2 regions of the Streptomyces sp. WG7 genome follow, and region 1 is predicted to be linked to the other one. Evidence: riboswitches for the same ligand, from Rfam matches in the RefSeq annotation. Region 1 holds a riboswitch; the other holds the start of a gene.
What was found. Region 1 has a riboswitch for S-adenosylmethionine ahead of ACP4J0_RS10960 (aminotransferase class V-fold PLP-dependent enzyme). Riboswitches for the same ligand answer to the same signal wherever they lie in the genome.

Region 1 (14,029 bases):
CGGCGTAGCCCTCGGACAGCCACAGCGGGGTGGCTGCGGTGGTGTCGGCGCGGGTGGCGACGTGGGTGGTCTCGTGGGTGAGCACGACCTGCTTGCCGAGGGTGCCGAGCAGCCCGTACGCGTCGGGGTTGACGATGATCCGGTCCGCCGGGGCCTGCTCCCGGCCGCCCGTCTCCCCGGTGGTGACCGCCGCGATGCCCCGGTAGGACGAGGCGGGGGAGCCGAGCAGCCCCGCCATCCCCTCCAGCGACGCGGGCACGATGACGACGATCCGCCGGGCCCAGTCTCCGTCCCAGGCGTCCGACACGGCCGGCACCGCCCGGTCGGCCAGGTCCGCGTAGCCGCGCAGCGCCCCGGTGGACTGCCCGACGCCGAGCACGAGGCTGTGCTCGCCCCGCACGACCCGGACCGCTCCCTGGTCCCACGGCTGCTGGCCGGACCGCTCGGCGGGCCGGTCGGAGACGACGGACCACCGCCCGTCCGCACCGTCCCGGCTCAGCCGCACCGTGCGGGCGGCGGCGACCGGCCCCCGGTCGTGGCCCTCGACGCGGTAGCGGAGCTCGACGTCGGCGGTGGCGGTGTCGCCGGTGCGGTCCACGTCCCCCACCCGGTACGACCACGCGGCCAGCGGCACCGCGCTCAGGTTGTCGAAGCCGGCCCCGGTGCCGGTGCGCGCGTAGGCGGCCCGGTCGTGGTCGAGGACGGCCGCCGCCCGCCGGTCCAGCACCCGCTGCACCTCGGCGCGGGCGGGGTCGGCGGCGGTCCGGCCACCGCAGGCCACGAGGGAGACGAGCAGCAGGCACAGCGCCACCACGGAGGAACCCGACACCCGCCTTCGACCAGCCATCCTCCCGATCGTACGGGCGGCGGCCGGCGGGGGCGGGACGCGGAGGTCAGACCCGGGTGACCGACGAGACCGGCATCATGCCGACCGGGTCGTAGCGCACGGGGGCGCCGGGGTAGGGCGCGTGGATCACCTGGCCGTTGCCGACGTACATGCCGATGTGGCTGGCGTCGTCCCGGTAGGCGACGAGGTCGCCGGGCCGCGCCTGGGCCAGGGACACCCGCTGCCCGGCGCCGGACTGCGCCTGCGAGGTGCGCGGCAGGCCGATCCCGGCCTGTGCGTACGACCACTGGGTCAGTCCCGAACAGTCGAATCCGGTCGGCCCGTTGGCACCCCAGACGTAGGGCTTGCCGACGGCGGAGCGGGCGGCGGCGACGGCGGCCGCCGCACGGCCGGAGGCGGGGGCGGCGTCGCCGGGGGCGGCCTGGCCGGTGCCGTCGGCCAGGTCGGTGCGGCCGGAGCGGGAGCCGCGGTCGTAGGCGGCCCGTTCGTCGTCCGGGAGGGAGTTGAGCAGCTCGCGGGCTTCGGCGAGCTTTCGCTCCACGGTCTTCTTGTGGGCGGCGACCGCCTTGCGGCTCTTCTCCAGCTCGGTGAGCTTGTGGCCGGCCTCGGCACGGTCCTGGGCGAGGTCGCGCATGGCTGCCTGGAGCTCCCTGAGCTCACCGGCCTGGTGGGTGCTGATCCGGTCGAGCACGGAGGCCCTGTCCAGGTAGTCGTCCGGATCGGCGGAGAGCAGCAGCGCCAGCGACGGGTCCATGCCGCCGGAGCGGTACTGGGCACCCGCCATCGAACCGAGCGTGTCCCGCATGGTGTTGATCCGCGCCTGCTGCCGGGCGATCGAGTCCTGGGAGGCATCGACCTCCGCGCGCAGGGCCTCGGTGCGCGCGTCGGCCTTGTTGTACGCCTCGGTCGCCTGCTCCGCCTCCGTGTGGAGCCGGTCCACCTCCGCCCGCCTGTCGTCGTGCGGGGTGGCCGTGGCCGGTACGGCGCCCAGCACTGCGGCGGCGACGGACAGCAGGCCGACGGCGGCGGCGGTGCCGCGGTCGAACCCGGTTGGTGCAAGGCGGCGATGGGACCCCACGGGAAGCCGCACTCCTTCCGCTGGCGGACGGGGAAACGCGGCAGACAGTAACCCCGCGGCGGGGCACCGGCCAACGACCTCGGGGGCCGCGCAGCACGACGCCCCGCCGCTGACGCAGGTCACCGGCGGGGCGGGGGTCACAAGTCCGTGCTGTGATTCGCCCGAACGGGCGGCATTGCGAGGGCGATTTCGGGTTTACGCGGGGCGCGGCTCGGCTCAGACCCGGACGCCGAACATGAACGGGCCGCCGATGGTGTTCATCGACTCGTAGCGCACGACCGTGCCGCTGCGCGGTGCGTGCAGGACCTGGCCGTTGCCGGCGTAGAGGCCGACGTGGTGCAGGTCGTTGAAGAAGAAGACGAGGTCGCCGACCTGCAGCTGGCTCATCGAGGAGATCCGCGTGCCCGCGCCGGTCTGCGCCTCGGACGTACGCGGGATGGAGACGTCGGCCTGGGCGTAGGCCCAGGAGGTCAGGCCGGAGCAGTCGAAGGAGGACGGGCCGGTGGCGCCCCAGACGTAGGGCGAGCCGATCTTGCTCTGGGCGGCGGCGAAGGCGGCGGCGGCCCGGCCGGAGGCGGGCTTCCCGGAGGGGGACCCGGTGCCGGAGAGGGCCTGGCGCTCGCTGCTGCGGGTGGAGCGCTGCTCCTCCTTCTGGAGGTCGGCCTTCTCCTGTGCGGTGAGCGTGTTGAGCAGCTTCTGCGCGGAGGCGAGCTTGCCCTGGACTTCCTTCTTCTTGTTGCCCAGTTCGGTGCGCGTGGAGGCCAGGTCCTTGAGCTTCACGCCGGCCTCGGAGCGCTGCTGGGCGAGGTCGCGCTGCTTCACCTGGATCTTCTTCAGCGCCTCGACCTGCTGACCGCTCAGCTGGTCGAGCGTGGAGGCCTTGTCCAGGTAGTTGTCCGGGTCGGCCGAGAGGAAGAGCTGGAGGGAGGGGTCTATGCCGCCGGTGCGGTACTGGGCGCTGGCCATCGAACCGAGGCCGTCGCGCAGCTCGTTGAGCTCCTTCTGGCCGCGGGCGACGTTGTCCTGGATCGTGGAGATCTCCTTCTGGAGCTTCTCCTGCTTCTCCTTGGCGCCGTTGTACTTCTCGGTGGCCTTCTCCGCCTCTTCGTAGAGCTTGTCGACCTTGGCCTTGACCTCGTCCTTGCTCGGCTTCTCGCTCGGGGCGGCGTTGGCGGCCTGCGAGCTGAGAGCGACGGCGGCGGCGGCAGCGGTGGTGAGCACGGTCACGCGCGTGCGGCTCGGCTGCTTGGGACGACGGTGGGACGCCACGGAGACGAGCTCCTTCTTGAGAGGGATCACCCGTGCGAGGGTTCGATGGCTGACCCTAGTGACCCACTCGTGATCAGTTCAAATCCTCCGCCGAAATATCCCGGTTACGCACCGCATTCTTTGCCACAACTCACCAGCAGTAACCCTCACTTGACGCTACGTTGCGTGACGGTTCCGTCAATTCAGGCATAGTCGACCTACGTTGCGGTTGGTACGAAAGTGTGACCGGAGTCAGGAAAGGCGCTTGAGGAGCACCGCGGACGCCACCGGGCGTGCGCCGGCGCGCGCCACGCCGTCGGCGACCTCGCGGTCGGTGGAGACGACGATGACCGGCCGGCCGGGCGGCTCGGCCCGCACCAGCTGGCGGATCAGCTCGTCGGCGGTGACGCCGGGCTTGGAGAACAGCACCCGCACCCCGCGCGGCGGCGCGAGCAGCACCGGTGCCACCAGTTCGGCGCCGTCGAAGACGCAGGTCATCTCGGCGCCGGTCTGCGCGGCGAGCTGGGAGAGCTGGCCGAGCAGTCTGAGCCGCTGCTTCTCCAGCGGCATCTGGGGATAACCGGTCTTGGTGACGTTGTAGCCGTCGACGACCAGGTGCGCCTGGGGCAGCGCGAGCAACTGGTCGAGGATGGCCGGGTCGTTCTCGGACAGCGCGCGGGCGGCGATGTCCTTGGGGGTCATCCGGCCCGGCTCGACCGCGTCCACCGTCTCGGCGGGCCGCACCGACACCGGGGGCAGCGCGAGCTCCCTGCGCAGCCCCTGCGTCGCGTCCAGCAGGGTGTCCAGCAGCAGCCGCACCCGCATGTCCTCGACGCTGCGTCCCTCGCGGGCCGCCTTGCGGGTGGCCTCCAGGGCGGCCTCGGCCTCCCCGAGCCGGGTCTTGAGCCGCCGGGTCTCGCTCTCGGCGGCGGACACCTGGGCGTGGCCCTCGGCGCGTACGGCGTCGATCTCGGCCCGGATCTTGCGCAGCGCGGCCTCGCCGCGCTTGACGTCGCTGAGGGCGGAGCGCAGCTTGCGGTGCAGCGACTCGGCCTCCCGCTTCGCCGAATCCAGCTCCGCGCGCAGCCGCTCGGTCTCGGTCCTGGTGTGCTCCCGGGCCCGGGCCAGCTCCTCGCGCAGCCGCTCCAGTTCGGCGCGGCTCTCCTCGTCGGCGCGCTCGGCGTCCGCGCGCTGCGCCTCCTCGCCGGCGGCGGTCACCAGCTTGACCCAGCCGTGCGGTCGCAGGACGTAGGCCGCGGCCGCCACGTCGAGGGGGTCGGCGGCGGGCGGCGGGGAGCCGGCGTCCAGGGCGTCGGCCAGTTCCGGCTGGGCCTCCCTGAGTTTCTCGCCGATGCGCTGGCGGAACAGCGGGGCCGTCTCCACGGCGGCGGCCATGGCGTTGCCGGCGAACTTGGCCCTGCGGTTCGGGGCGAACCGGGCGTACTGTCTCAGCTGTGCGGGCAGTTCACCGAGGGTGAGTCCGCCGAAGCCGTCGGACACGATCTGCACGACCCTGCGGCGCACGCCGTCGGGCAGCGGCCGGTCGAGCACCTCGGCGGCGCCGTCGCCCGGCTCCCCGCCCTGTGTCTCCACCATCCGTCACCCCAATGCCTCTGCGTGATCCCGTGCGGGATCACCTCATGCGGGGGCCGCTCCCGTCATCAGGAGGCGGCACCCGGCCTGTCCACGAGTTCCACCTGGTCCACGGCGTTGCACCAGCGGCACCGCACCGACTCGATGGTCTCACTGAGCACCTCGCGCTCCTCGACCTGCGGCTCACCGGCCAGATCGAGGTGGACGTACTCGACGACCTTCGAGGCCCGGGTCACGTCGAAGCGGGTGAGGTTGCCGCAGAGGGTGCAGCGCCACCGCGTCGTGTCGGTCGGCAGGGGAACCGTCATCGTGGCTGTTCGCTCTCTTCCAGTGTCGGTGACCCGCCGGGTTCCCCCGGCGCGTGTGGCTCGTAACCCTACGGCCTGGCGGGTACCCGACGCCCGCGTGTCCACGGCGGCGAGGCGGTCCGGGCGGTTGCGTCCCGTTACGTCATGCTCTGTGTCCATGATCCGCAACTGGCGCACGGCGGCCCTCGGGAAGGTCAGGACGCCCGGCACGGCCCGCACGGCCCGCACCGCCCGACGCCGCCGGACGGCGCCGGTGACGTACGGGCTGATCACCCTGTGCTGTCTGCTGTTCCTGGTCAGCCCGGCGGCGGGCCTGAATCCCGCGTACGGCACCGGGGACGAGCTGCTCGCCGCGCAGCACGCCCACTTCCGGCGCTGGGGTGTGATCCCCGCAGAGCTGTTCGAGGACTCCCCCGGATCCGCCCTCACCCCCGCCACGGCGCTGTTCGTCCACGGCAGCTGGGTGCACCTGCTGGGCAACATGCTCTTCCTCCACGTCTTCGGCGCGATGGCCGAGGAGCGGATGGGCCGGCTCCAGTTCGCCCTGTTCTACCTCGGCTGCGGCTACCTGGCCCTGCTCGGTTACGCGGGGGCCAACGCCCACTCCCCGCAGTCCCTGGTCGGCGCCTCGGGGGCGATCTCCGCGGTCCTCGGCGCGTTCCTCTTCCTCTTCCCGCACGCCCGGGTGACCAGCCTCCTGCCCTTCCTCTTCTTCCTCCCGCTGCGCTTCCCCGCCTGGCTGGTGCTGCCGTTCTGGGCGGCCCTGCAGTGGCTGGCGGCGGGGCGGGCCGGCGACGGCCCCGGGGTGGCGTACCTCGCGCACCTGGTGGGCTTCGGGCTGGGCTTCGTCTTCGCCTGGGTGCGGTTCGGGCGTACGACTAGAGTGAGAAGCGTTCCAGTGTCGGCCCCCGAGGGAGAGAAACAACCGTGATCAGCGCGATCGTCCTCATCAAGACCAGCGTGGACCGGATCCCCGAGATCGCGGAGCGGATCGCCGCGCTGGAGAACGTCAGCGAGGTCTTCTCCGTCACCGGCACCTACGACCTGATCGCCATGGTGCGGGTGAGCCGGCACGAGGACCTGGCCGAGGTCATCCCCGGCCGGATCAGCAAGATCCCGGGCGTGGAGGGCACGGACACGCACGTGGCGTTCCGGACGTACTCGCAGCACGACCTGGAGGCGGCGTTCGCCATCGGGCTCGACAACTGACTCGGGCGGATTCGGGCAGTCGATGAAGAGTTCTTCATCCCGGACTCATCCGGGACGCCGGGTTCCGCGCGCAGGATCGGTGACATGGTCTTCTCTCGCCGGATGGCGGCCCTGGCGGCCGTCGTCCTGATCCCGCTCGGTATCGCCGCGACCAGTTTCGCCCTCACCGACAGCCCGCAGGAACCCAAGGTCCCGGCCAAGGTGGAGCTGGAGAGCGGCTCCCCGACGCCCACCCCCACCTCCTCCTCGCCCGAACCGAAGCCCAGCGACCAGGTGGTGACCCGGCCGCCGGTGACCGACAGCCCTCCGGATGACGACGATGACGACGACCGAGGCCAGGACACCGGGGACACCGGGGACGACTCGTCCGCCGACGACGGATCCGGCGACGACGGCTGACCGCGAGCGCCGCCGGATCTCGGCCCGCGTCCGCATCCTGCTCTGGCTGCTGCTCGTGATGGCGGTCGCCCTCGCCTCGGTGGCCGCGACCACCCGCTCGATCCTGCTGCACGACACCGACCAGCGGATCAACGCCCTGCTCGCGCAGGAGGCCGGCGAGTTCGCCAACTTCGAGGAGCAGGGCTTCGACCCGGCCACCGGCCGTCCGTTCACCGACCCGGGGCGGCTGCTGCGGGTCTTCCTGGAGAGGCAGTACGCCGACCTGGACGAGGAGCTGATCGGCCTGGTGGGCGAGGCGGGCGGCAAGCCCGCGCAGATCATCCAGCAGCGCGAGATCCCGGTCGCCCTGCCCCTGCACAAGGACGCCGACGCCAGGCGCCGCATCTACGCCTCCCCGGACTCCACCGGCACCCTGCACCGGCCTCAGGGGGACATCCGCTGGGCCAAGGTCACCGTCGCCCGGTACGGCGGCGAACCGGCCGCCGCGTTCGTGGTCGCCTTCCACCCCGGGCGGGAACAGGCCCGCGCGGACGAGGTGTTCCGCGTCCTGCTCGCCATCTCCGGCGTCGCCCTGCTGATGACGACCGGCATCGCCTGGGTGGTCGCGGGCCGGATCCTCAAACCGGTGCGGCTGGTGCGGACCACCGCCGCGCAGCTCACCGAGCAGGACCTGACCCGGCGCATCCCGGTGCACGGACACGACGACGTGGCCGCGCTCGCCGAGACGTTCAACGCCATGCTCGACCGGCTGGAACGCGCCTTCGCCACCCAGCGCCGGTTCGTCGACGACGCGAGCCACGAACTGCGCACCCCGATCACCATCGTCCGCGGCCACCTGGAACTGATGGGCGACGACCCGGCGGAACGCGAGGAGACGGTCCGCCTCGTCACCGACGAACTGGACCGGATGAGCCGCATCGTCGAGGACCTCCTCCTGCTCGCCAAGGCCGAACGCCCCGACTTCGTCACCCCCGAGCCGGTCCAGCTCGCCGAGCTCACCGCCGACGTCTACGTCAAGGCCCGCACCCTCGGCGACCGCGAGTGGGTCCTGGCCGAAGTCGCCGACCGCGAGGCCCAGCTGGACCCCCAGCGGATCACCCAGGCCATGGTGCAGCTCGCGCAGAACGCCGTGCAGCACACCACCGCCGGCCAGACCATCCGCATCGGCTCCCGCGCCGACGGCACCCGGATCGAGCTGTACGTCGCCGACTCCGGGCCCGGGGTCCAGCCGCAGGACGCCGAGGTCGTCTTCGAGCGGTTCCGGCGCGGCACGGCCCGGCGCGGGGCGCGCGGGAGCGGTGCCGGGCTCGGGCTGTCGATCGTCAAGGCGATCGCGGAGGGCCACGGCGGGCGGGTCGGCCTGCACACCACCGAGGGCGGCGGCGCCACCTTCGTACTGACACTGCACTGATTCCGGAAGAGGCTCGCCCATGAACCGCATCCTCATCGTCGAGGACGAGGAGCGCATCGCCTCCTTCGTCGAGAAGGGCCTGCGCGCCAACGGCTTCACCACCACCGCCGTCGCCGACGGCGACGCCGCCTACGAGTACGCCCTCACCGGCGGCTTCGACCTGGTCGTCCTGGACATCGGCCTGCCCGGCCGGGACGGCTTCACGGTCCTGCGCGAGCTGCGCGAGTCCCGGGTGACGACCCCGGTGATCGTGCTGACCGCCCGGGACTCCGTAAGGGACACGGTGGCCGGCCTGGAGGGCGGCGCCGACGACTGGATGACCAAGCCGTTCCGCTTCGAGGAACTGCTCGCGCGGGTGCGGCTGCGGCTGCGTACGGCGGCCAGGGCGCCGGAGGTGACGGTGCTGAGGTCCGGCGACCTCTCCCTGGACCTGCGTACCCGCCGGGCCCGTGCCGCGGAGCGGACGGTGGACCTGACGGCCCGTGAGTTCGTGCTCCTGGAACTGTTCCTGCGGCATCCGGGGCAGGTCCTGTCACGGGAGCAGATCCTGTCGCACGTGTGGGGCTACGACTTCGACCCCGGCTCCAACATCGTGGACGTGTACGTGCGGGCGCTGCGCAAGAAGCTGGGCGCCCACCGGGTCCAGACGGTACGGGGCATGGGGTACCGGCTGCCAGGCTGACGTATCGGCCCACCGACCGGCATTGGGTGAAGTTTCCTTCATGTCGGACTCATTGAGGGCTCACCGCCCGGGAGAACCCTCGATGACGTGACGTTGAACCTCCGCCTCGCGGCGGCCCTCTGCGTGGCCCTGTCCCTGTGCGCAGTGCTGGCGGTGCCCGGCACCTTCCCGGCCCTCGGCGGGGACGCGCGCCTCACCCTCGCCGTGTTCGCGCTGGCCACCTGCGCCTGGATCGGCACGTCGATCGACGACACGTACATCGCGCTGGGCGCCGGCCTCGCGCTGACCGCGACCGGCGTGATCAGCAGCGACACCCTCTTCGGCACCCTCGGCGACGACACGGTGTGGCTGCTGATCTGCGCGTTCGTGCTGGCGGCGGCGGTGGCCCGGACCGGGCTCGCCGGGCGGGCGGCGGCGTTCCTGGTCGGCGGGGCGCGCAGCGTACGGCAGTTGGTGCACCTGACGACGGCCGCGCTGGTGGTGACGGCGTTCGCGGTGCCGGCCACGTCGGGCCGGGCGGCGCTCGCGCTGCCGGTGTTCCTGGCCCTCGCCAAGGCCCTCGCCGACCGGAAGCGACTGGTCGTGATGCTCGCGCTGCTGTTCCCGACCGTGATCCTTCTGTCGGCGGTGGCGACCCTGATCGGTGCGGGAGCGCATCTGATCACGGTGTCGGTGCTGTGGGAGGCGACCGGGGACCGGATCGGCTTCACCCAGTGGCTGCTGCTCGGCCTGCCGCTGGCGGTCGCCTCCTCCCACCTGGCCGCCGAGGTGGTCCTGTTGACGACCACTCGGCGGGCGGACCGCGGGGGCCCGGTCCACATCACCGCCGAGGAGATCCAGCGGCACAGCGAGAGCCCGGTCACCGGTCCCTGGACGCAGGCGGAGAAGCGCTGCGCCCTGCTGCTGGCCACGGTGGTGACCCTGTGGTGCAGCGAGCCGCTGCACCACGTCTCCCCCGCGGTGGTGGCGCTGATCGGCGCGGTCGTCGCCTCCTCCCCCGCCCTCGGCACCGTACGGCTCAAGGACGCCCTGAAGACCGTGCCCTGGTCGCTGCTGCTGTTCATGGCGGCCACCATGGCGATGGGCGTCGCGCTCGCCGACTCCGGTGCGGCGAAGTGGCTGGTGTCGGGGCTGCCCGCCGACGTCGCGCCGGCCGTCTTCCTCGGGATCGTGGTCGCGGTGAGCACCGCGGCCCACCTGGTCCTCCAGTCCCGCTCGGCCCGCTCCTCCGTCCTGGTCCCGCTGGTCATCGCCGCGGCCCTGGGCGCCGGGGTCAACCCGGTCGCCGCCGCGCTCGCCTCCACCGCCGCGGCGGGCTTCTGCCACACGCTCCCCGCCTCCGCCAAGCCGGTCACGCTCTTCTCCGACATCCCCGGCACCCCCACCTACACCCCGCGCGACCTGCTGCGGCTGTCGGCCGTCCTGGCACCGCTGACCGCCGCGCTCGTGCTGTTCTTCGCCGCCGCCGTCTGGCCGCTGCTCGGCGTACCCGTGACCCGATGAAGGAGCCCACCATGTCCGTCCTCTCCTCCCCGTCGCCCGTCTCCCCGGTTCCCTCCGTGCTGAACCGTGTCGTCGTGGCCCCCAGCGGCTTCAAGGAGTCCCTGTCCGCCCAGGCCGCCGCCGACGCCATCGCGGCGGGCGTCCGCCGGGTCCTGCCGGACGCCGAGATCGACCGCGTCCCGCTCGTCGACGGCGGCGAGGGCACGGCCACCGCGCTGGCGTCCGCGACCGGCGGGCGGCTGGTCGCGCTGGCCGCCACCGGCCCGGTCGGCGAACCCGTCGGCACCCACTTCGCGCTGCTCGGCGCGCAGGACACGGCGGTGGTGGAGATGGCCGCCGTCGCGGGACTCTCCCTGGTCCCCCGCGCCCTGCGCGACCCGGGCGCCACGACGACGTACGGCGTCGGCGAGCTGATCCGCGCCGCGCTCGACACCGGGGTGCGGCGCGTCCTGGTCGGCTGCGGCGACTCGGGCACGTCCGACGGGGGCGCGGGCGCGCTCCAGGCGCTCGGGGCCCGGCTGCTGGACGCGGACGGCTTCGAACTCCCGCACGGCGGACGCGAGCTGATCCGCCTCGCCCGCATCGACCCGTCCGGTCTCGACACCCGGCTGAAGGACACCGAACTGCTCGTCGCCTGCAACCCGTTCAACGTGCTGTGCGGAGAGCGGGGCGTGGCCCGGGTGTTCGGCCCGCAGAAGGGGGCGACGCCCGCGCAGGTCGAGGAGTTGTCGGCCGGTCTGGAGAACTGGGCGCGCGTCCTCACCCGCGACCTCGGTGTCATCGGCACCGACCTGCGCCACGGCCCGGGCACCGGCGCCTCCGGCGGGCTGGGCGCGGGCCTGGCCGCCGTCGGGGCCCGGCTGCTGCCCCGCTTCGACGTGCTCCTCGACCACCTCGACCTGGACGCCCGCCTCGCCCGCGCCGACCTGGTGCTGACCGCCGAGGGCGCCCTGGACCACCAGACGCCGCGCGGCAAGATCCCGGCCGAGGTGGCCCGCCGCGCCAAGCTCTACGGCCGTCCCGTCCTCGCCCTGGCCGGCACCCTCGGCGAGGGCGCGCACGAGGTGCCGGGGGTGGACGCCTGCCACGGCATCATGCCGGCGCCGATGGCCCTGGCGGACGCGCTGCTGCGGGCCGCCGAACTCCTCACGGACGCCACGGAGCGGGCGTTGCGGATGATCCTGCTCGGGTCACGGCTGCCGGGCCGGACGGCTCAGCCGGCGGAGGCCGTGTCGGGCACGCAACGCCCTTCCTCGGTACGGTAGTTCCACCGGGCTCCGTCGTTCACCAGCTCCCTGACCGCGTTCACGAACCGCTCGACGTGCTCGTCCGGGGTGCCCGCGCCGAAGCTGACGCGGATGGCGTTGAGGGACTTCTCGCCCGGCGCCGCCTCGGGGGCGCCGCACTCGCCCTGCGCCTGCGGGTCACTGCCGAGCAGGGTGCGCACCAGCGGGTGGGCGCAGAACAGGCCGTCGCGCACGCCGATGCCGTACTCGGCGGAGAGCGCGGCGGCGAAGTGGGAGCTGTTCCAGCCTTCGACGACGAAGGAGAGCACGCCGACGCGGGGGGCGTCGTCGCCGAAGAGGGAGAGGACGCGCACCTGCGGCACCCGGGCGAACCCCTCGCGCACCTTCCCGATGAGGTACTCCTCGCGGGCGACGAGCGTGTCGAACCCGGCCTCGGTGAGCGCCTTGCAGGCGGAGGCGATCGCGTAGGCGCCGATGACGTTGGGCGACCCGGCCTCGTGCCGCGCGGCGCTGTCGTGCCACTCCACGTCCACGCCGCCGTCGGCCCGCCGGGTGACCCTGCGGCTCGCGCCGCCACCGGCGAGGTACGGCTCCGCCTCGCGCAGCCAGTCGGCCCGGCCGGCCAGCACGCCGGCACCGAACGGGGCGTACAGCTTGTGCCCGGAGAAGGCGACCCAGTCCACGTCCAGGTCGGTCACGGACACGGGATGGTGCGGGGCGAGCTGGGCGGCGTCGAGCACGATCCGCGCACCGTGCGCGTGCGCGGCGGCGGCCAGTTCACGCACCGGCCACAGCTCGCCGGTGACGTTGGAGGCGCCGGTGACGCAGACCAGGGCCGGCCCGTAGGGCTCGCGGGCGACGAGGGCGCGCTCCAGGGTCTCGACGGCCTGGGCAGGGGTGCGCGGGGCGTCGAGGAAGGTGACGTCGGCGTCCCTCCAGGGCAGCAGCGAGGCGTGGTGCTCGGTCTCGAAGACGAAGACCCGGCAGTCGGCGGGCAGCGCCGCGGCGAGCAGGTTGAGCGAGTCGGTGGTGGACCTGGTGAACACGACCTGGTCCCCTTCCCGGCAGCCGAGGAACTCCGCGACGGCCTTCCGGGCGTTCTCGAACAGGTCGGTCGACAGCTGCGACAGGTATCCGGCGCCCCGGTGCACGCTGCCGTAGTAGGGGGCGTAGGCCGCCACGTCGTCCCAGACCCGCTGGAGCGCGGGCGCGCTGGCGGCGTAGTCGAGCGCGGCGTAGGTGACCTCGCCGCCGGTGACGAGCGGGACGGTGACATCTCCGCCCAGGACGGGCAGTGGAGGACAAACGGACTGGTCGGCGGCAAGGGTGGGGACGGACATGGGCGCACTCCCGTGGCGTGAAGGCAGGCGGCGTCACCACGCGGACCGCGCGGGGCCGGGCGTGGGTGCAGCCGAGAAAGCGGGGAAAGGAGGGTGCGGAGGCGAGGCACCGCTTCAGGGTGTCGGGCCGGTCCGAAGGACAGGCCCTATCGCATTCGCTGGTTCACGGGAGACTCCCTCGAGTGGCCCAGGACCCCTGGCCCCACACTTCCGAGAGCGTGCGAGGGGTCCGCGCTTGCCGTGAACCCTGCTGTCCACGGCCTGGTCTTCACCCGGGGCACCCCGCCACGGACGGAGGGTTGCCGGACAGTCGGCCGGGGCCTGATGACTGTCACTCATGACCTGCCAAGGAACGTACGGGAAAAGATCGGCGTCCCGCAACCCGGGTCCGGATCGCGGGACGCTCGTCACACGGGAAGGCCGTTACGCGTTGCTCGCGGCCACCCAGCGGTCGAGGGCGCGCTTGGCGGCGCCCGAGTCGATCGCCTCGGCGGCCCGGTCCATGCCGGCCCGGAGCTGCTCGGCGAGCGGCGCCTCGCCGGGCTCCAGGGCGACCAGGGCCGCCGCCGAGTTCAGCAGCACCGCGTCCCGTACCGGGCCCGTCTCGCCGGCCAGCAGGCGGCGGGCGACGTCGGCGTTGTAGGAGGCGTCGGCGCCGCGCAGCGCCTCGACCGGCACCAGTTCGAGGCCGACGTCCCGCGGGTCGAAGGTCTCCTCGGTGACCCGGCCGTCCCGCACGATCCAGACCCGGGAGGTGGCGGTCGTGGTCAGCTCGTCGAGGCCGTCGTCGCCGCGGAACACCAGGGACGAGTGGCCGCGCTCGGCGAAGACACCGGCGATGATCGGTGCCATCCGGGCGTGGGCGACCCCGACCGCCTGGGACTTCACCCTGGCCGGGTTGGTCAGCGGGCCCAGGAAGTTGAACACCGTGCGGATGCCCAGCTGGCCGCGCGCCGACGCCACGTGGCGCAGCGACGGGTGGAACTTCACGGCGAAGCAGAAGGTGATGCCGGCCTCCTCGGCGACCTCCGCGACCCGTTTCGGCGTGAGCTCCAGGTTGACCCCGAGCTTCTCCAGGACGTCGGAGGCCCCGGACGCCGAGGAGGCGGCCCGGTTGCCGTGCTTGACGACCTTGGCGCCCGTGCCGGCCACGACGATCGCCGA
Region 2 (14,029 bases), on a different contig from region 1:
CGGCCGCAGCCCCAGCAGCGCTGGCTGCCCGAGCTGTGGAACGGGCAGGCGTGGCAGCTGTGCGGCACCCCGCGCCGCGACCGCCGCGAGGCCGAGCTGTACATCGCGGCCCAGCTGCGCGCACCCCGCGCGGCCATGGCGTACCGCCTCGTCCACGAGTTCACGGACTACGAGGTGCTGCGGGTGTGGGGGACGCCGGTACGGGTGGACATCGAGCCGATGGGCGGGATCTGAACCCTGCCGGATGTGTCCCCTACCGGCGGGTGAAGCGGGTGAGCGTGACGCCGTTGGTGAAGGCGGTGCGCTCGGCGGCGTCGAACAGCGTGGGGTCGAAGACGCCGTCGACCAGCGGGACACCGGCGCCGGCGATCACCGGGTAGCTCTTGATCAGCAGTTCGTCGATCTCGGGCAGCAGGGCACCCGCGAGCTTTCCGCCGCCGCACAGCCAGATGTCCAGGCCGGTGTCCTCCGCCTTGAGCTCGCGGACGAGCCCGAGCGGGTCGCTCGGCACGACGGTGACGGCGGGGTCTGCCTCGTCGGGCTTCAGGGTGCTCGACACCACGTACTGGCGCAGGTGCGCGTACGGGCTGGGGAACCCCTCGTCGAGACCGGGGCGGTAGCTGCCGAGTCCCATCAGGACGGTGTCGAAGTTCCGGTTGGGCACGTCCGTGAGACCGACGGCGGCGCGGTAGGCGGTCGGCACGGTCTCGGGGTAGAGCGGGTTGGTCCAGGCCGAGTAGGCGGCGGCCTGCCGTTCGTCGCCGATCGGGAAGAAGTCGAACTCGCCGCCGGGTCCGGCGATACGGCCGTCGAGGGTGACGGCGACGTAGTACACGAGCTTGCGCAAGAAGAGCCCCTCACGTAGTACTCTGTTCGAAGTGGTTTGAACGTAGTACTACACATGGAGTGGTGTCAATGAGGTTGTACTCATGGTGAGAAGGAACGACCAGCGCCGCGCCGCCCTCGTCGACGCCGCCATCGAGGTCCTGGCCGAGCAGGGAGCCCGGGGCCTGACCTTCCGGGCGGTGGACACGGAGGCCGCGGTTCCGGGCGGCACCGCGTCCAACTACTTCGCCAACCGCGACGACCTGCTCACCCAGGCCGGCGCCCGCGTCTACGAGCGCCTCCACCCCGACGAGGCCACGATCGCCCGCCAGCGGTCAGCCGGCCGCGACCGGGACACGTACGTCCAGCTCATGCGCGAACTCGTCGACCGCATCGCCTCGTTCCGCACCGGCTACCTCGCCCTGCTGGAACTCCGCCTGGAGGCCACCCGGCGCCCGGAGCTGCGCGCGATCCTGACCGAACGCATCCGCGCCGACGTCGCCGCCAACGTCTCCTACCACGAGGCGTCCGGCCTCCCCGGCGACGCCATGGCCGTCAAACTCCTCTACCTCGCCCTGAACTGGCTGATCGTCGAGCAGCTCACCCTGCCGGACGTCTTCACCCCGGCCGAGCGCGACGAGTTGGTGGCGGCGGCGGTCGAACGCATCGTGGCACCGGACCGGGACTGACGGCCCGCCAGGTCAGATCTGGTTCTCGCCGCCGTCGACGTACCAGTTGGCCCCGAGGACGAAGCTGCTCTGCCCGGAGGCGAGGAAGGCCACCACCGCGGCGACCTCCTCGGGGCGCCCCATCCGCCCGATCGCGGTGTCCGTGGCGAGCTTCGCCCGGACGGCGGACGCGTTCTCCTCGCCGAAGAGGTTCGTGATGCCCGGGGTGTCGACCGGGCCCGGAGAGACGGCGTTGACCCGGATGCCGCGGCCCTTGAGTTCGTTGGCCCAGCCCCGCGCGAAGGACCGGACGGCGGCCTTGGAGGCGGCGTACAGACTGAATGCCTCCGTACCGTTGTCACCGGCGGTGGAGGCGTTCAGTATCACCGACGCACCGTCGTTGAGCAGCGGCAGCGCCTTCTGCACGGTGAAGATCGTGCCCCGCACGTTGACGCCGAAGGTCTGGTCGATCTGCTCCTCGGTGATCTGCTCCAGCGGCGCGAGTGAGGCAGTCGCCGCGTTGGCGAAGACGACGTCCAGCCCCCGGCCCCGGGCACGGACCGCGTCGTAGAGCCGGTCCAGGTCGGCCAGGTCCGTGACGTCCCCGGCGACCGCCGTGACCTTCGCCGGGCCAATGGCATCCACGGCCGCGTCCAGTTCGGCCTTGCGCCGGCCGGTGATGAACACGTGCGCCCCCTCGGCCGCCAGCCGCACCGCGGTGGCGAAGCCGATTCCGGTGCCGCCGCCGGTGATGACGGCGGTCTTGCCTTCCAGCTGTCCCATGACGACTGCCCTCCACAAGGGTTTAGTACCGATCGGTACTGAAAGCGACCGTAGCACATCTGCACCGACCGGTACCGAAGGCGTAGACTGGTGCGCATGGAGACGCGACAGAAGGGGCCGATCGGCCGCCCGAGGGGCTTCGACGCCGACGAGGCCCTCGAACAGGCGATGCGGGTCTTCTGGAAGCAGGGCTACGAGGGCGCCAGCCTCACCGACCTGACCAGCGCCATGGGCATCACCCGCACCAGCATGTACGCGGCCTTCGGCAACAAGGAGGACCTGTTCCGCAAAGCCCTGGAACGCTACGCGGAGGGCCCCGCCGCCTACGTGGCCCGCGCCCTGCGGGAGCCGACCGCTCGCGAGGTGGCCACCGCGTTCCTGACCGGCGCCGTGCGGACCTCCACACGCCCCGGCTGCCCGCCCGGGTGCCTGGGAGTCCAGGCCTCCCTCGCCGCCGGCGACACGGGGCTCCCCGTCCGGGACATGCTCGCCGCCTGGCGCAACGAGGGCGTCTCCCACCTCCGCGACCGGTTCCGGCAGGCCCTCGACGACGGCGACCTGCCCCTGGGCACCGACCCCGAGGACCTCGCCCGCTACCTCATGACCGTCGCCAACGGCATCGCGGTCCAGGCCGCCGGGGGCGCCGGCCGGGAAGACCTCCAGCGGGTGGCCGACATGACCCTGCGGGGCTGGCCACCCGCCTGACGGCAACGCGGGAGCGCCTCCTAGGGCCGCACACTCTCACGATTCGTCCTGCTCAGCCGTGCCCTCAGCACCTCCTCCGGCTGCGCCACCGCCACCGACGCCCGGGGGCAGTCCCACGCCCGGCCCCCGGCGACCGGCCGCAACCGCACGTCGCCGCCGGCGTGTCCCACCACCTCCCCCACGCGCCCGTCCCGCGCGTCCACGGCATGCGTCCCGACCGCCGGCCGCTCACCCCGCACCACCGACGCCAGCCGCTCGGCGACCCGGACGTTGCACCGCCCCAGGTCCACCAGGGCGAACGGCTCGTCGCTCGCGCCGGTCACCGGATCGACACACAGGGACGGCAGCACGACCCCGACGCCCACGAGGGCCTGCCGCAAGGACTCGACGACTTCTTCGGTCGACCGCACCCTTCCTCACCTCCACGCTGAGTTTCCGAATCAGCACACAGCGTGTCTGCCCCGCCTCTAACCTGGCCATACAGGGCGCCCCAACAACCCCTCCTGTGCGACCGGAGTTTCACTGCCATGCCTGGACCGAAAGACCTCGACCCGTCGTCGTCCCCCCGCGCCCTGCTGGGCGCCGAACTGCGCCACGCCCGCGAGAAGGCCGGGCTGAGCCAGGAGGACCTGGGCGGACGGCTGTTCGTCAGCGGCTCGTTCATCGGGCAACTGGAGTCCGGTACGCGGAGGATGCAGCCGGAGTACGCACGGCTGCTGGACAACGTCCTCGGGACGGAGGACTTCTTCCGGCGCAACTGCGCGGCTTCGGCGAAGTCGAAGTATCCGGAACATTTTGCGGAGGCGGCGGAAGCTGAAGCACAGGCCACGACCATTAGGGAGTACGCGCCGTTGCTGATCCCGGGCCTGCTGCAAACGCCCGCGTATGCAAGGGCGGTTTGCCGTGCGTACCAACCCACGGCACCGAACGAGGTGATCGAGGAGCTGGTGGCGGCCCGGATGGAACGGACCCGTCTCCTCGCCGATCCAACAGTGCCTCAGTTGTGGGTCGTACTGGACGAAGCCGCGCTGCGGCGGGTGACCGGAGGCCGCGAGGTGATGGCCGAGGCGCTCGACCGCGTCATCGACCTGATCCGCAGGAGTCGGATCATCATGCAGGTACTGCCGTTCGATGCGGGAGCGCATGCGTCGATGGAAGGCGCCATCAAACTGATGGACTTCGAGGATGCGCCACCGTTGGTGTACTTCGAGGGTGTCGGCACCGGGCGACTGGAAGACGAACCCGCCGTCGTGCGGTACCAGCGTCACACGTACAGCCTCCTGTCAGCCTGTTCGCTGTCACCGGAGAACTCCCTGGCTATGGTCGAGGCGATGGCGCAGGATTACGCACATGAGGACCATTCCTGAGCACCAGCTGGACTGGTACAAGTCCAGTTACAGCGGGGGCAGCGGCGGCAACTGCCTGGAGGTCGCCCGCTGGCGCAAGTCGACCTACAGCGGCGGCAGCGGCGACAACTGCCTCGAAGTCGCGCTCGACAGCACGGCCGCCGTCCCGGTCCGCGACTCCAAGAACCCCCACGGCCCGGAACTCCTGTTCCGGGCCGACGCCTGGGCGGCGTTCGTCGGGAGTCTCAGGCGGCCGGCACTCGTCGACGAGCACTTCTAGGCGGGCCATCTGAAAGGCACGCCCGGAGACTGCCCGGCCCCACCCTGGGACACCGCGAGACCCCCCCCGCCAGAGCCGGAACACGCGATCGCCCACACGCGTACGCGGAGATCTGGCGCCGCGTGCAACCTCCGGGCCGGCAACGGGAGTAGGAGTGGATGGAGAGGCGCCCTCCGGTCCATCGACCCCACTTCCCGTAGGAGCAACGTGTCCAGCAGCATCAAGAAGCTCGCGGTCGCCGTCGGCGCGGTCGCCATCGTGGTCAGTACACCGGTAGCCGGTGCCTGGGCGGCCGACGGCTGGTCCGGTGACGCGTCCGGCAAGGAGCTGCGGACGCAGTCAGCCGTGCAGGGGGAGCAGCACCCGACTCGCCACACGCAGGACGGGGAACAGCGGAGCGTGACCCGTTCCGCCGGCTCCGGGATCATCGACGGCAAGGAGTGGTCGGTGACCCTGCAGTTCTATCCGGAGATTCCGGAGGGCTTCCCCTCCGAAGACCGGACCTCCGGCTTCGGTGGCTCCCGGCCCGTGGATCCCTCGCTGCTCTGCCAGCGGGTGTTCATCGGCGGGGTCCAGGTCGATCACCAGGCGGGACCGTGGGCGGGCTGCACCGTCGTGGACGGCCGGGACGACTTCGTCGAAGGCGCCGGGCTGCACGGCCTGACCGGCAAGGGCACGTACGGGACCCGGATCTTCGTCGGCAACCCCGCTCCGGGTACGGCCACGGCCCGGTTGACTCTCGACGGCGGTACGGTCCGTACCGCCGAGGTCGTGACGCTGCCGGGGACCTCGTACCGCGCTTTCGCCCTGCCCATCGCCGACGGGGAGACCATCGCGTCCGTCGACACCTTCGACCGACGGGGAAACCGGCTGACCCACGAGACGTACTGGGACTGACCCGCCGGCCCCCGGTCCCCGGGTGCCGCCCGCACCCGGGGACCGGACCGTACCTCCTGCCCGCCCACACACCCGCAGGGACAGACCCTTCGTGCACATCGGACCGGCCCTCACCGCCGAAGACGATTTCACGGCGTTCGCCTCGGCCTACTGGAGCCGCCTGGTCAGGACCGCCTACATGCTGACCGGGGATTTCCACGAGGCGGAAGATCTGGTGCAAACGACCCTGATCAAGGTGTACGCGCGGTGGGACCGGGTGCGGCGGGAGGACGCCGGCGCCTATGTACGGCGCGCGCTGGTGAACAACAACCGCAGCCGCCACCGCCGCAGACGGGTCGTCCACCTGCTCACCCCTCTGCTTCCGGACCGTCCGCAGCGGTCCGGCGAGGCCGAACGTCTGGAGGAGCGCAACGTGCTGATGGAGGCCCTGGCCGAACTGCCCGAACGGCAACGTGCTGTGGTCGTCCTCCGTTATTGGGAGGACCTCGGGGAGGACGAGGTGGCACGGACCCTCGGGTGCACGCCCGGCACGGTCAAGAGCCAGGCTTCCCGCGCTCTCGCCAAGCTGCGGGCGCACCCCGCGCTGACATCGCACGACCGCGCGGATCTCGGAGGTGCCGCATGACCGCCTCCCGCACACCCGGCGGGCGACCGGATGCCTCGGGTGCCTCGGGCGGTTCGGACGCCTCCGTGCCGGACCGGCTCGGCCCACCGCACGCTGCCGATTCCGCACAGGATGTGCGGCATGCGCTGGCCCGGGCGGCCGGGCGGAAGACGCCCGGACCAGCACCTGTGCAGGCCATCCTGGACGGTGCCCGTGCCCGGAGGTCGCGCCGCACCACCGTGAACGCGGCGGCCGGGGTACTGGTGGCCGCGGTCACGGCAGCCGTCGTCCTGCCGCTTCTGTCCGGCCCGCCGCAGGACGCCGGCCCGCGCATCGCGGCCTCGCCCCCCTCCGGCTCACCGGTTCCCGACGCGCTGGAGGCCGGAGAACGCAGCCGGGTGGTCCGCTCCGGCAGCATCGACGGCGAGGAGTGGTCGGTGACGCTGACGTTCTACCCGGACGCACCGGTCGGCCATCCCTCCGCTGACGCCGGCACCGGCGACGAGGCCGACCGCGACGCCGACGGGGGCTCCGACGGGGGCTCCGGCTTCGGTGGCGGTTCCCGGCCGGAGGGCCTCTCGCTGCTCTGTCAGCGGGTGTTCATCGGCGGGGTCCAGGTCGATCACCAGGCGGGACCGTGGGCGGGCTGCGCCGTCGTGGACGGCCGGGACGACTTCGTCGAAGGCGCCGGGCTGCACGGTCTGTCCGGCAAGGGCACGTCCGGGATCCGGATCTTCGTCGGCAACCCCGCTCCGGGTACGGCCACGGCCCGGTTGACTCTCGACGGCGGTACGGTCCGTACCGCCGAGGTCGTGACGCTGCCGGGGACCTCATACCGCGCTTTCGCCCTGCCCGTCGCCGACGGGGAGACCATCGCGTCCGTCGACACCTTCGACGGACAGGGCGACCGGCTGACCCACGAGACGTACTGGGACTGAAGCCGTCGGCTGACGGCTGCGCACCACGGGTAACGCCGCGGTGCGCGACCGGATCAGGCCAGGGCGGGCCGGGTCAGCTGAGGGTCTTCAGCGACTCCGCGTCGAACGGCGCCAGTTCGTCGAAGCGGCCGGCCAGCACCTTACGGGCCCACTGCGGGTCCTGGAGCAGCGCGCGGCCGATGGCGACCATGTCGAACTCGTCGCGCTCGAACCGGTCCAGGAGGTTGTCGAGGCTGCCGAGCGCCGCGCCCGCGCCCTGGAAGGAGTCGGTGAACTCGCCCTCCAGGCCGACCGAGCCGACCGTGATGACGGTCTTGCCGGTGAGCTTCTTGGTCCAGCCGGCGAGGTTGAGGTCGGAGTCGTCGAACTCGGGCTGCCAGTAGCGGCGCGTGGAGGCGTGGAAGGCGTCGACGCCGGCCGAGGCGAGCGGGGTGAGGATGGCCTCCAGTTCCTCGGGGGTCTCGGCGAGGCGGGCGTCGTAGGCGTCCTGCTTCCACTGCGAGTAGCGGAAGATCACCGGGAAGTCGGGCGAGACCTTCTCGCGTACGGCGGCCACGATCTCGGTGGCGAAACGGGTGCGGGAGACCGGGTCGCCGCCGTAGGCGTCGGTGCGGCGGTTGGTGCCCGCCCACAGGAACTGGTCGACGAGGTAGCCGTGCGCGCCGTGGATCTCCACGCCGTCGAAGCCGATGCGCTCGGCGTCGGCCGCGGCCTCGGCGAAGGCGCCGATGACGTCGTCCACGTCGCGCTGGGTCATTGCCTTGCCGGTGACCTCGTCCTCGCCGATCCGCAGGCCGGAGGGGCCGACGGCGGGGGCGTCGGGGAAGGGCTGCTCGCCCTGCTTGCGGACCATGCCGATGTGCCACAGCTGCGGCACGATCGTGCCGCCTGCCGCGTGCACCGCGTCGGCGACCTTCGCCCAGCCGGCCAGCTGCTCCTCGCCGTGGAAACGCGGCACGCGGTCGCTCAGCCCGGCCGACTCGTGGCCGACGTAGGTACCCTCGGTGACGATCAGACCGACACCGGCGGCGGCGCGGCGGGAGTAGTACGAGAGCACGTCCTCGCCGGGGACGCCGCCCGGCGAGAACATCCGGGTCATCGGGGCCATCGCGATGCGGTTGGGCACGGTCAGGCCGTTGATGGCCGTCGGACGGGCGAGGATCTGAGCGGCGCGCGAGGCGGCGTCGGAGGCGGTGACGGTCACGTGGGGGCTCCTCTGGAGGTACCGGTCGGTATGTGCATGCGCATGCACCTGCCGGTGACAACAACGGGCCCGCCCGTCCCGCTCATTCCGACCCCCCGCCATCAGTGGCGCAGGTCACAGCCGCACTCCCAACCGCAGTCGCGGTCGCATTCGCGGTCGCAGTCGCGGTCGCGGTCCGGCGAGGCTGCGGGCCGGCGCCCGGCGACCGGGAGCGGCGCCATGACGATCCCCTGCGCGCCGATGACCAGGACCTGCGGGAAAGGCCGGTGACACGCCCGAGGGCGGCACCCCCTGTCGGGGAGTGCCGCCCTCGGAACCGTAGGACGGTCGATCGACCAGAGGCCGATCAGAAGTCCATGTCACCGCCCGGCATGCCGCCCGGAGCACCGGCCGCGGCGGCCTTCTCCGGCTTGTCGGCGATGACGGCCTCGGTGGTGAGGAACAGCGCGGCGATGGAGGCGGCGTTCTGCAGGGCAGAGCGGGTCACCTTCGCCGGGTCGATGATGCCCTCGGCGATCATGTCGACGTACTCGCCGGTCGCGGCGTTCAGGCCGTGGCCGACGGTCAGGTTGCGGACCTTCTCCACGACGACGCCGCCCTCGAGACCACCGTTGACGGCGATCTGCTTCAGCGGGGCCTCCAGGGCGAGCTTCACGGCGTTGGCGCCGGTCGCCTCGTCACCCGAGAGCTCCAGCTTCTCGAAGACCTGGGAGGCCTGGAGCAGGGCCACGCCACCACCGGCGACGATGCCCTCCTCGACGGCCGCCTTCGCGTTGCGAACGGCGTCCTCGATGCGGTGCTTGCGCTCCTTGAGCTCGACCTCGGTGGCGGCACCGGCCTTGATGACGGCCACGCCGCCGGCCAGCTTCGCCAGGCGCTCCTGGAGCTTCTCGCGGTCGTAGTCCGAGTCGCTGTTCTCGATCTCGGCGCGGATCTGGTTGACCCGGCCCTGGACCTGGTCGGCGGAGCCGGCGCCGTCCACGATCGTGGTCTCGTCCTTGGTGATGACGACCTTGCGCGCGCTGCCCAGCAGGTCGAGCGTGGCGTTCTCGAGCTTGAGGCCGACCTCCTCGGAGATGACCTCGCCGCCCGTGAGGATGGCGATGTCGCCGAGCATGGCCTTGCGGCGGTCGCCGAAGCCCGGGGCCTTGACGGCGACGGACTTGAAGGTGCCGCGGATCTTGTTGACGACCAGGGTCGACAGGGCCTCGCCCTCGACGTCCTCGGCGATGATCAGCAGCGGCTTGCCCGACTGCATGACCTTCTCCAGGAGCGGCAGCAGGTCCTTGACGTTGCCGATCTTGGAGTTGGCGATCAGGATGTACGGGTCGTCGAGCGACGCCTCCATACGCTCCATGTCGGTGGCGAAGTACGCCGAGATGTAGCCCTTGTCGAAGCGCATACCCTCGGTGAGCTCGAGCTCCAGACCGAAGGTCTGGGACTCCTCGACGGTGATGACGCCTTCCTTGCCGACCTTGTCCATGGCCTCGGCGATGAGCTCGCCGATCTGGGTGTCGGCGGCGGAGATGGAGGCCGTGGAGGCGATCTGCTCCTTGGTCTCGACGTCCTTCGCCTGCTCCAGCAGGGCGGCGGAGACGGCCTCGACGGCCTTCTCGATGCCGCGCTTCAGGGCCATCGGGTTGGCGCCGGCCGCGACGTTGCGCAGGCCTTCCTTGACCAGGGCCTGGGCGAGAACGGTCGCGGTGGTCGTACCGTCACCGGCGACGTCGTCCGTCTTCTTGGCGACTTCCTTGACCAGCTCGGCGCCGATCTTCTCGTACGGGTCCTCGAGCTCGATCTCCTTGGCGATGGACACACCATCGTTGGTGATCGTGGGGGCGCCCCACTTCTTCTCGAGGACGACGTTGCGGCCCTTGGGGCCGAGCGTCACCTTGACGGCGTCCGCGAGCTGGTTCATGCCGCGCTCGAGGCCGCGCCGCGCCTCCTCGTCGAACGCGATGATCTTGGCCATGTGAAGTGGTCCCTCCAGGACTGGGGGTGATTCCTTCGGACCGCGCCCGCGCCCGCGACGGACGGCTCGCGTGCCGTGTGGTTCCTTCCCCACCCGGCCTGCGGGCCTCACCGACCCGGTCCTTCGTTGTCACTCTCACCTTCAGAGTGCTAACGCAATGATTAGCACTCGCCCCTGTCGAGTGCAAGCGCCTCTCGGGGATCGACACCCGGTCTCGGCCGACCGCGAACAAGGATCCGGGCGGGTCCGGGGAGACGCCGGGCCAGGTCCGGGCCAGGTCCTGAGCGGATCCGGGGCAGGCCGAAGGGCCCGTACCCCGGGGGGTACGGGCCCTTCGGATGAAGGCCAAATGCTGCGGTGGCCGCGCGTCTCAGGCGCTGAGGCGAACCATGTCGGCCTGCGGGCCCTTCTGACCCTGCGAGATCTCGAACTCGACCCGCTGGCCTTCTTCGAGGGTGCGGTAGCCGTCCATCTGAATCGCGCTGTAGTGGACGAAAACATCCGCACCACCGTCGACCGCGATGAAGCCGTACCCCTTCTCCGCGTTGAACCACTTGACGGTGCCCTGAGCCATGCCTAACTCCCCTATTACTGGCCCTTGCACAGATCCGCACTTCGCGGACCCGGGTCAGACCTCACCCCCCACGACTGGGGGCGTGCGCCGGAACGCGTCGACCGCGGCTGAATGTATCTGTCCAACTGCCCTCTGCAACAGGTCAATTGGACGAGAAATCTGGACGCACCCGGTCCGGAATGTGGCGAGAATTCGCCTGATTACGGGGCAAGTCGGGGCAGGCAAAGGGAACAAAAGCCGCGAAAGACGCCCACACTTTGGCTACATCTTGTCGGGCGTGCGGCAGAAATGAAGAGTTCCCGATCTTGTGATCGGGAGCGCGTTCCCCAACTCTACCGCGCTCAATCACATGGAATTGCCCCCTCCGCTTCTCTTACGGAGAGGGCAGTTCGCACTACGACGCGTATCAGCCGCCGGCGACCGCGGGAATGATGGAGACGCCCGCGCCGTCGGGGGTGGCGGTCTCCAGACCCTGCTCGAAACGGACGTCGTCGTCGTTGACGTAGACGTTGACGAACCGGCGCAGCTTGCCCTGGTCGTCCAGGACGCGGGCGGCGATGCCGGTGTGGTTCTTCTCCAGGTCGGCGATGACCTCACCGAGGTTCGCGCCCTCGGCGCTGACCTCCGCCTTGCCGCCGGTGTAGGTGCGCAGGATGGTCGGGATGCGAACGGTCACGCTCATGCGAGGCCAGCCTCTCGGAAGGAGTCCAGGTTCGGGCGGATGGTGGCGGTGAGGCCGGTGCCGGCCACCGCGTCGAGGGTCTTCAGGCCGTCGCCGGTGTTGAGGACGACGGTGGTGAGCGACGGGTCCAGGACGCCGTTCTCGATCAGCTTCCTGGTGACGCCGACCGTCACCCCGCCCGCCGTCTCCGCGAAGATCCCCTCGGTGCGCGCGAGCAGCTTGATGGCGTCGACGACCTGCTCGTCGGTCACGTCCTCCACGGCGCCGCCGGTGCGGCGGGCGATGTCGAGGACGTAGGGCCCGTCGGCCGGGTTGCCGATGGCCAGCGACTTGGCGATGGTGTCCGGCTTCTGCGGGCGTACGACGTCGTGGCCGGCCTTGTACGCGGTGGACACCGGCGAGCAGCCCTCGGCCTGGGCGCCGAAGATCTTGTAGGGCCTGTCCTCGACCAGCCCGAGCCTGATCAGCTCCTGGAGACCCTTGTCGATCTTCGTGAGCTGGGAGCCGGACGCGATGGGGACGACGATCTGGTCGGGCAGCCGCCAGCCGAGCTGCTCGCAGATCTCGTACGCCAGCGTCTTGGAGCCCTCCGCGTAGTACGGGCGCAGGTTGACGTTGACGAAGCCCCAGCCCTCGCCGGCCGGGTCGCCGATCAGCTCGGAGCAGAAGCGGTTCACGTCGTCGTAGTTGCCCTCGATGCCGACGAGCTCACCGCCGTAGACGGCGGCCATGACGACCTTGCCCTGCTCCAGGTCGTGCGGGATGAACACGCAGGAGCGGAAGCCGGCGCGGGCCGCGGCGGCGCCGACGGCACCCGCGAGGTTGCCGGTGGAGGAGCAGGAGAGCGTGGTGAAGCCGAAGGCGCGGGCGGCCTCGATGGCCTGGGCGACGACGCGGTCCTTGAAGGAGTGCGTCGGGTTGCCGGAGTCGTCCTTGACGTACAGGCCGCCGGTGACGCCCAGCTCGCGGGCCAGGTTGTCGGCCTTGACCAGCTTGGTCCAGCCCGGGTTGATGTTCGGCTTGGTCGCCACATCGGCGGGGACGGGCAGCAGCGGGGCGTAGCGCCAGATGTTGGCGGGGCCCGCCTCGATCCGCTTGCGCAGTTCCTCGGTGTCGTAGGCCGAGAAGTCGTAGGCGATCTCCAGCGGGCCGAAACACTCCTCGCAGGCGAAGACCGGGCCGAGCGGCACGCGGTGGCCGCACTCGCGGCAGGAGAGGGCGTCGGCGGGGCCCAGATCGACGGATCCGGCGGGAACGGCAGCGGCGGGGGTGGTGGTGCTTTCGGCGGTCTGCACAGCCATGGAGGCGAGGCCCTTTCTCCTCATCTTCCTCACGACGCATCTCGCCGTGAGACGGATTTGGCACCTTCCCTAGTCGGGAGCCTCGCCACGTCTGCGTGACAAGAACCGACTGGAGGGTTGCCGGGGCTTCAACGGGCCGTATCCCTCTGCCCCTCTGGATGAGCGGTATTCGGTTGTTGTGCGGTGGTGCGGTTGTTGCGCGGTGGTGCCGCGCGGGCCCCCCGGCATGCGGTGGGCCTTCGCGTTGTTCAAGACTGTAACCGAAGGCCAGGGCGGTTGAGACAGTCGTCCGCACCGCGAGATGGATCACAACGGATCACGAAGGAGCCACCGGACGTGCTGGAAGAAGTCGAGCGCTGGCTGAGCACACGCTCCTGGTCCCTGGCGGACCGGCCGGTCCAGCAGCTCCTGACCGCCAAGCACGCCACGGGCCAGTCGGTCAGCGTGGTGCTCCCCGCCCTCGACGAGGAGGCGACGGTCGGCGACATCGTCACGGTGATCCGCCGGGACCTGATGGGGCGCGTCCCGCTCGTCGACGAGATCGTGGTCGTGGACTCCGGGTCGAGCGACCGCACGTCGGAGGTGGCCGCGGCGGCGGGCGCGCGCGTCGTGCACCGCGACGCGATACTCCCCCGTCTCCCGGCCGTACCCGGCAAGGGCGAGGTCCTGTGGCGCTCACTGCTGGTCACCGGCGGTGACATCGTCTGCTTCGTCGACGCCGACCTGCGCGAGTTCTCCGCCGACTTCGTCTCCGGGATCGTGGGGCCGCTGCTCACCGACCCGGACGTGCACCTCGTCAAGGCCATGTACGACCGCCCGCTGGGCACCGCGGCCGGTCAGGGCGGCCGGGTCACGGAACTGATGGCCCGCCCGCTGCTCAACATGCACTGGCCGCGGCTGGCCGGTTTCGTGCAGCCGCTCGGCGGCGAGTACGCGGCCCGCCGCTCCCTCCTCGAACAGCTTCCCTTCCCCGTCGGCTACGGGGTCGAGCTGGGCATGCTGGTCGACGCCCTGCACCTGGTGGGCCTGGACGCCCTCGCGCAGGTCGACGTCGGCGTGCGCAGGCACCGGCACCAGGACGGCCAGGCGCTGGGCCGCATGTCCGCCGCGATCTACCGCACCGCCCAGCTCCGGCTGGCCCGCGGCCACCTGGTCCGGCCGTCCCTCACCCAGTTCGAACGCGGCGCCGACGGCTTCGAGCCGCGCACGTACTCCGTGGACACGGAGGAGCGGCCGCCGATGACGGAGAT

Region 2: it holds a riboswitch for S-adenosylmethionine, as region 1 does, so the genes downstream of both, thrC (threonine synthase) here and ACP4J0_RS10960 (aminotransferase class V-fold PLP-dependent enzyme) in region 1, are expected to answer to the same signal.

Annotation. Positions count from the first base shown of each region.
Region 1 is NZ_JBNGGE010000007.1:231,156-245,184, forward strand. It holds gene ACP4J0_RS10900 (hypothetical protein) at 1-847, opposite strand, end outside; gene ACP4J0_RS10905 (NlpC/P60 family protein) at 894-1,925, opposite strand; gene ACP4J0_RS10910 (NlpC/P60 family protein) at 2,142-3,194, opposite strand; gene ACP4J0_RS10915 (NYN domain-containing protein) at 3,426-4,769, opposite strand; gene ACP4J0_RS10920 (hypothetical protein) at 4,835-5,074, opposite strand; gene ACP4J0_RS10925 (rhomboid family intramembrane serine protease) at 5,232-6,005, shown strand; gene ACP4J0_RS10930 (Lrp/AsnC family transcriptional regulator) at 6,002-6,283, shown strand; gene ACP4J0_RS10935 (small secreted hydrophilic protein) at 6,368-6,682, shown strand; gene ACP4J0_RS10940 (ATP-binding protein) at 6,603-8,093, shown strand; gene ACP4J0_RS10945 (response regulator transcription factor) at 8,113-8,775, shown strand; gene ACP4J0_RS10950 (SLC13 family permease) at 8,863-10,278, shown strand; gene ACP4J0_RS10955 (glycerate kinase) at 10,335-11,543, shown strand; gene ACP4J0_RS10960 (aminotransferase class V-fold PLP-dependent enzyme) at 11,492-12,865, opposite strand; SAM riboswitch class IV at 13,092-13,208, opposite strand; gene trpD (anthranilate phosphoribosyltransferase) at 13,289-14,029, opposite strand, start outside.
Region 2 is NZ_JBNGGE010000001.1:412,383-426,411, forward strand. It holds gene ACP4J0_RS01855 (hypothetical protein) at 1-234, shown strand, start outside; gene ACP4J0_RS01860 (dihydrofolate reductase family protein) at 254-847, opposite strand; gene ACP4J0_RS01865 (TetR/AcrR family transcriptional regulator) at 930-1,514, shown strand; gene ACP4J0_RS01870 (SDR family NAD(P)-dependent oxidoreductase) at 1,527-2,276, opposite strand; gene ACP4J0_RS01875 (TetR/AcrR family transcriptional regulator) at 2,373-2,981, shown strand; gene ACP4J0_RS01880 (hypothetical protein) at 3,002-3,391, opposite strand; gene ACP4J0_RS01885 (helix-turn-helix domain-containing protein) at 3,509-4,348, shown strand; gene ACP4J0_RS01890 (DUF397 domain-containing protein) at 4,332-4,607, shown strand; gene ACP4J0_RS01895 (hypothetical protein) at 4,815-5,504, shown strand; gene ACP4J0_RS01900 (SigE family RNA polymerase sigma factor) at 5,596-6,129, shown strand; gene ACP4J0_RS01905 (hypothetical protein) at 6,126-7,046, shown strand; gene ACP4J0_RS01910 (NADH:flavin oxidoreductase) at 7,120-8,250, opposite strand; gene groL (chaperonin GroEL) at 8,597-10,222, opposite strand; gene ACP4J0_RS01920 (cold-shock protein) at 10,593-10,796, opposite strand; gene ACP4J0_RS01925 (MoaD/ThiS family protein) at 11,203-11,478, opposite strand; gene thrC (threonine synthase) at 11,475-12,779, opposite strand; SAM riboswitch class I at 12,797-12,944, opposite strand; gene ACP4J0_RS01935 (glucosyl-3-phosphoglycerate synthase) at 13,116-14,029, shown strand, end outside.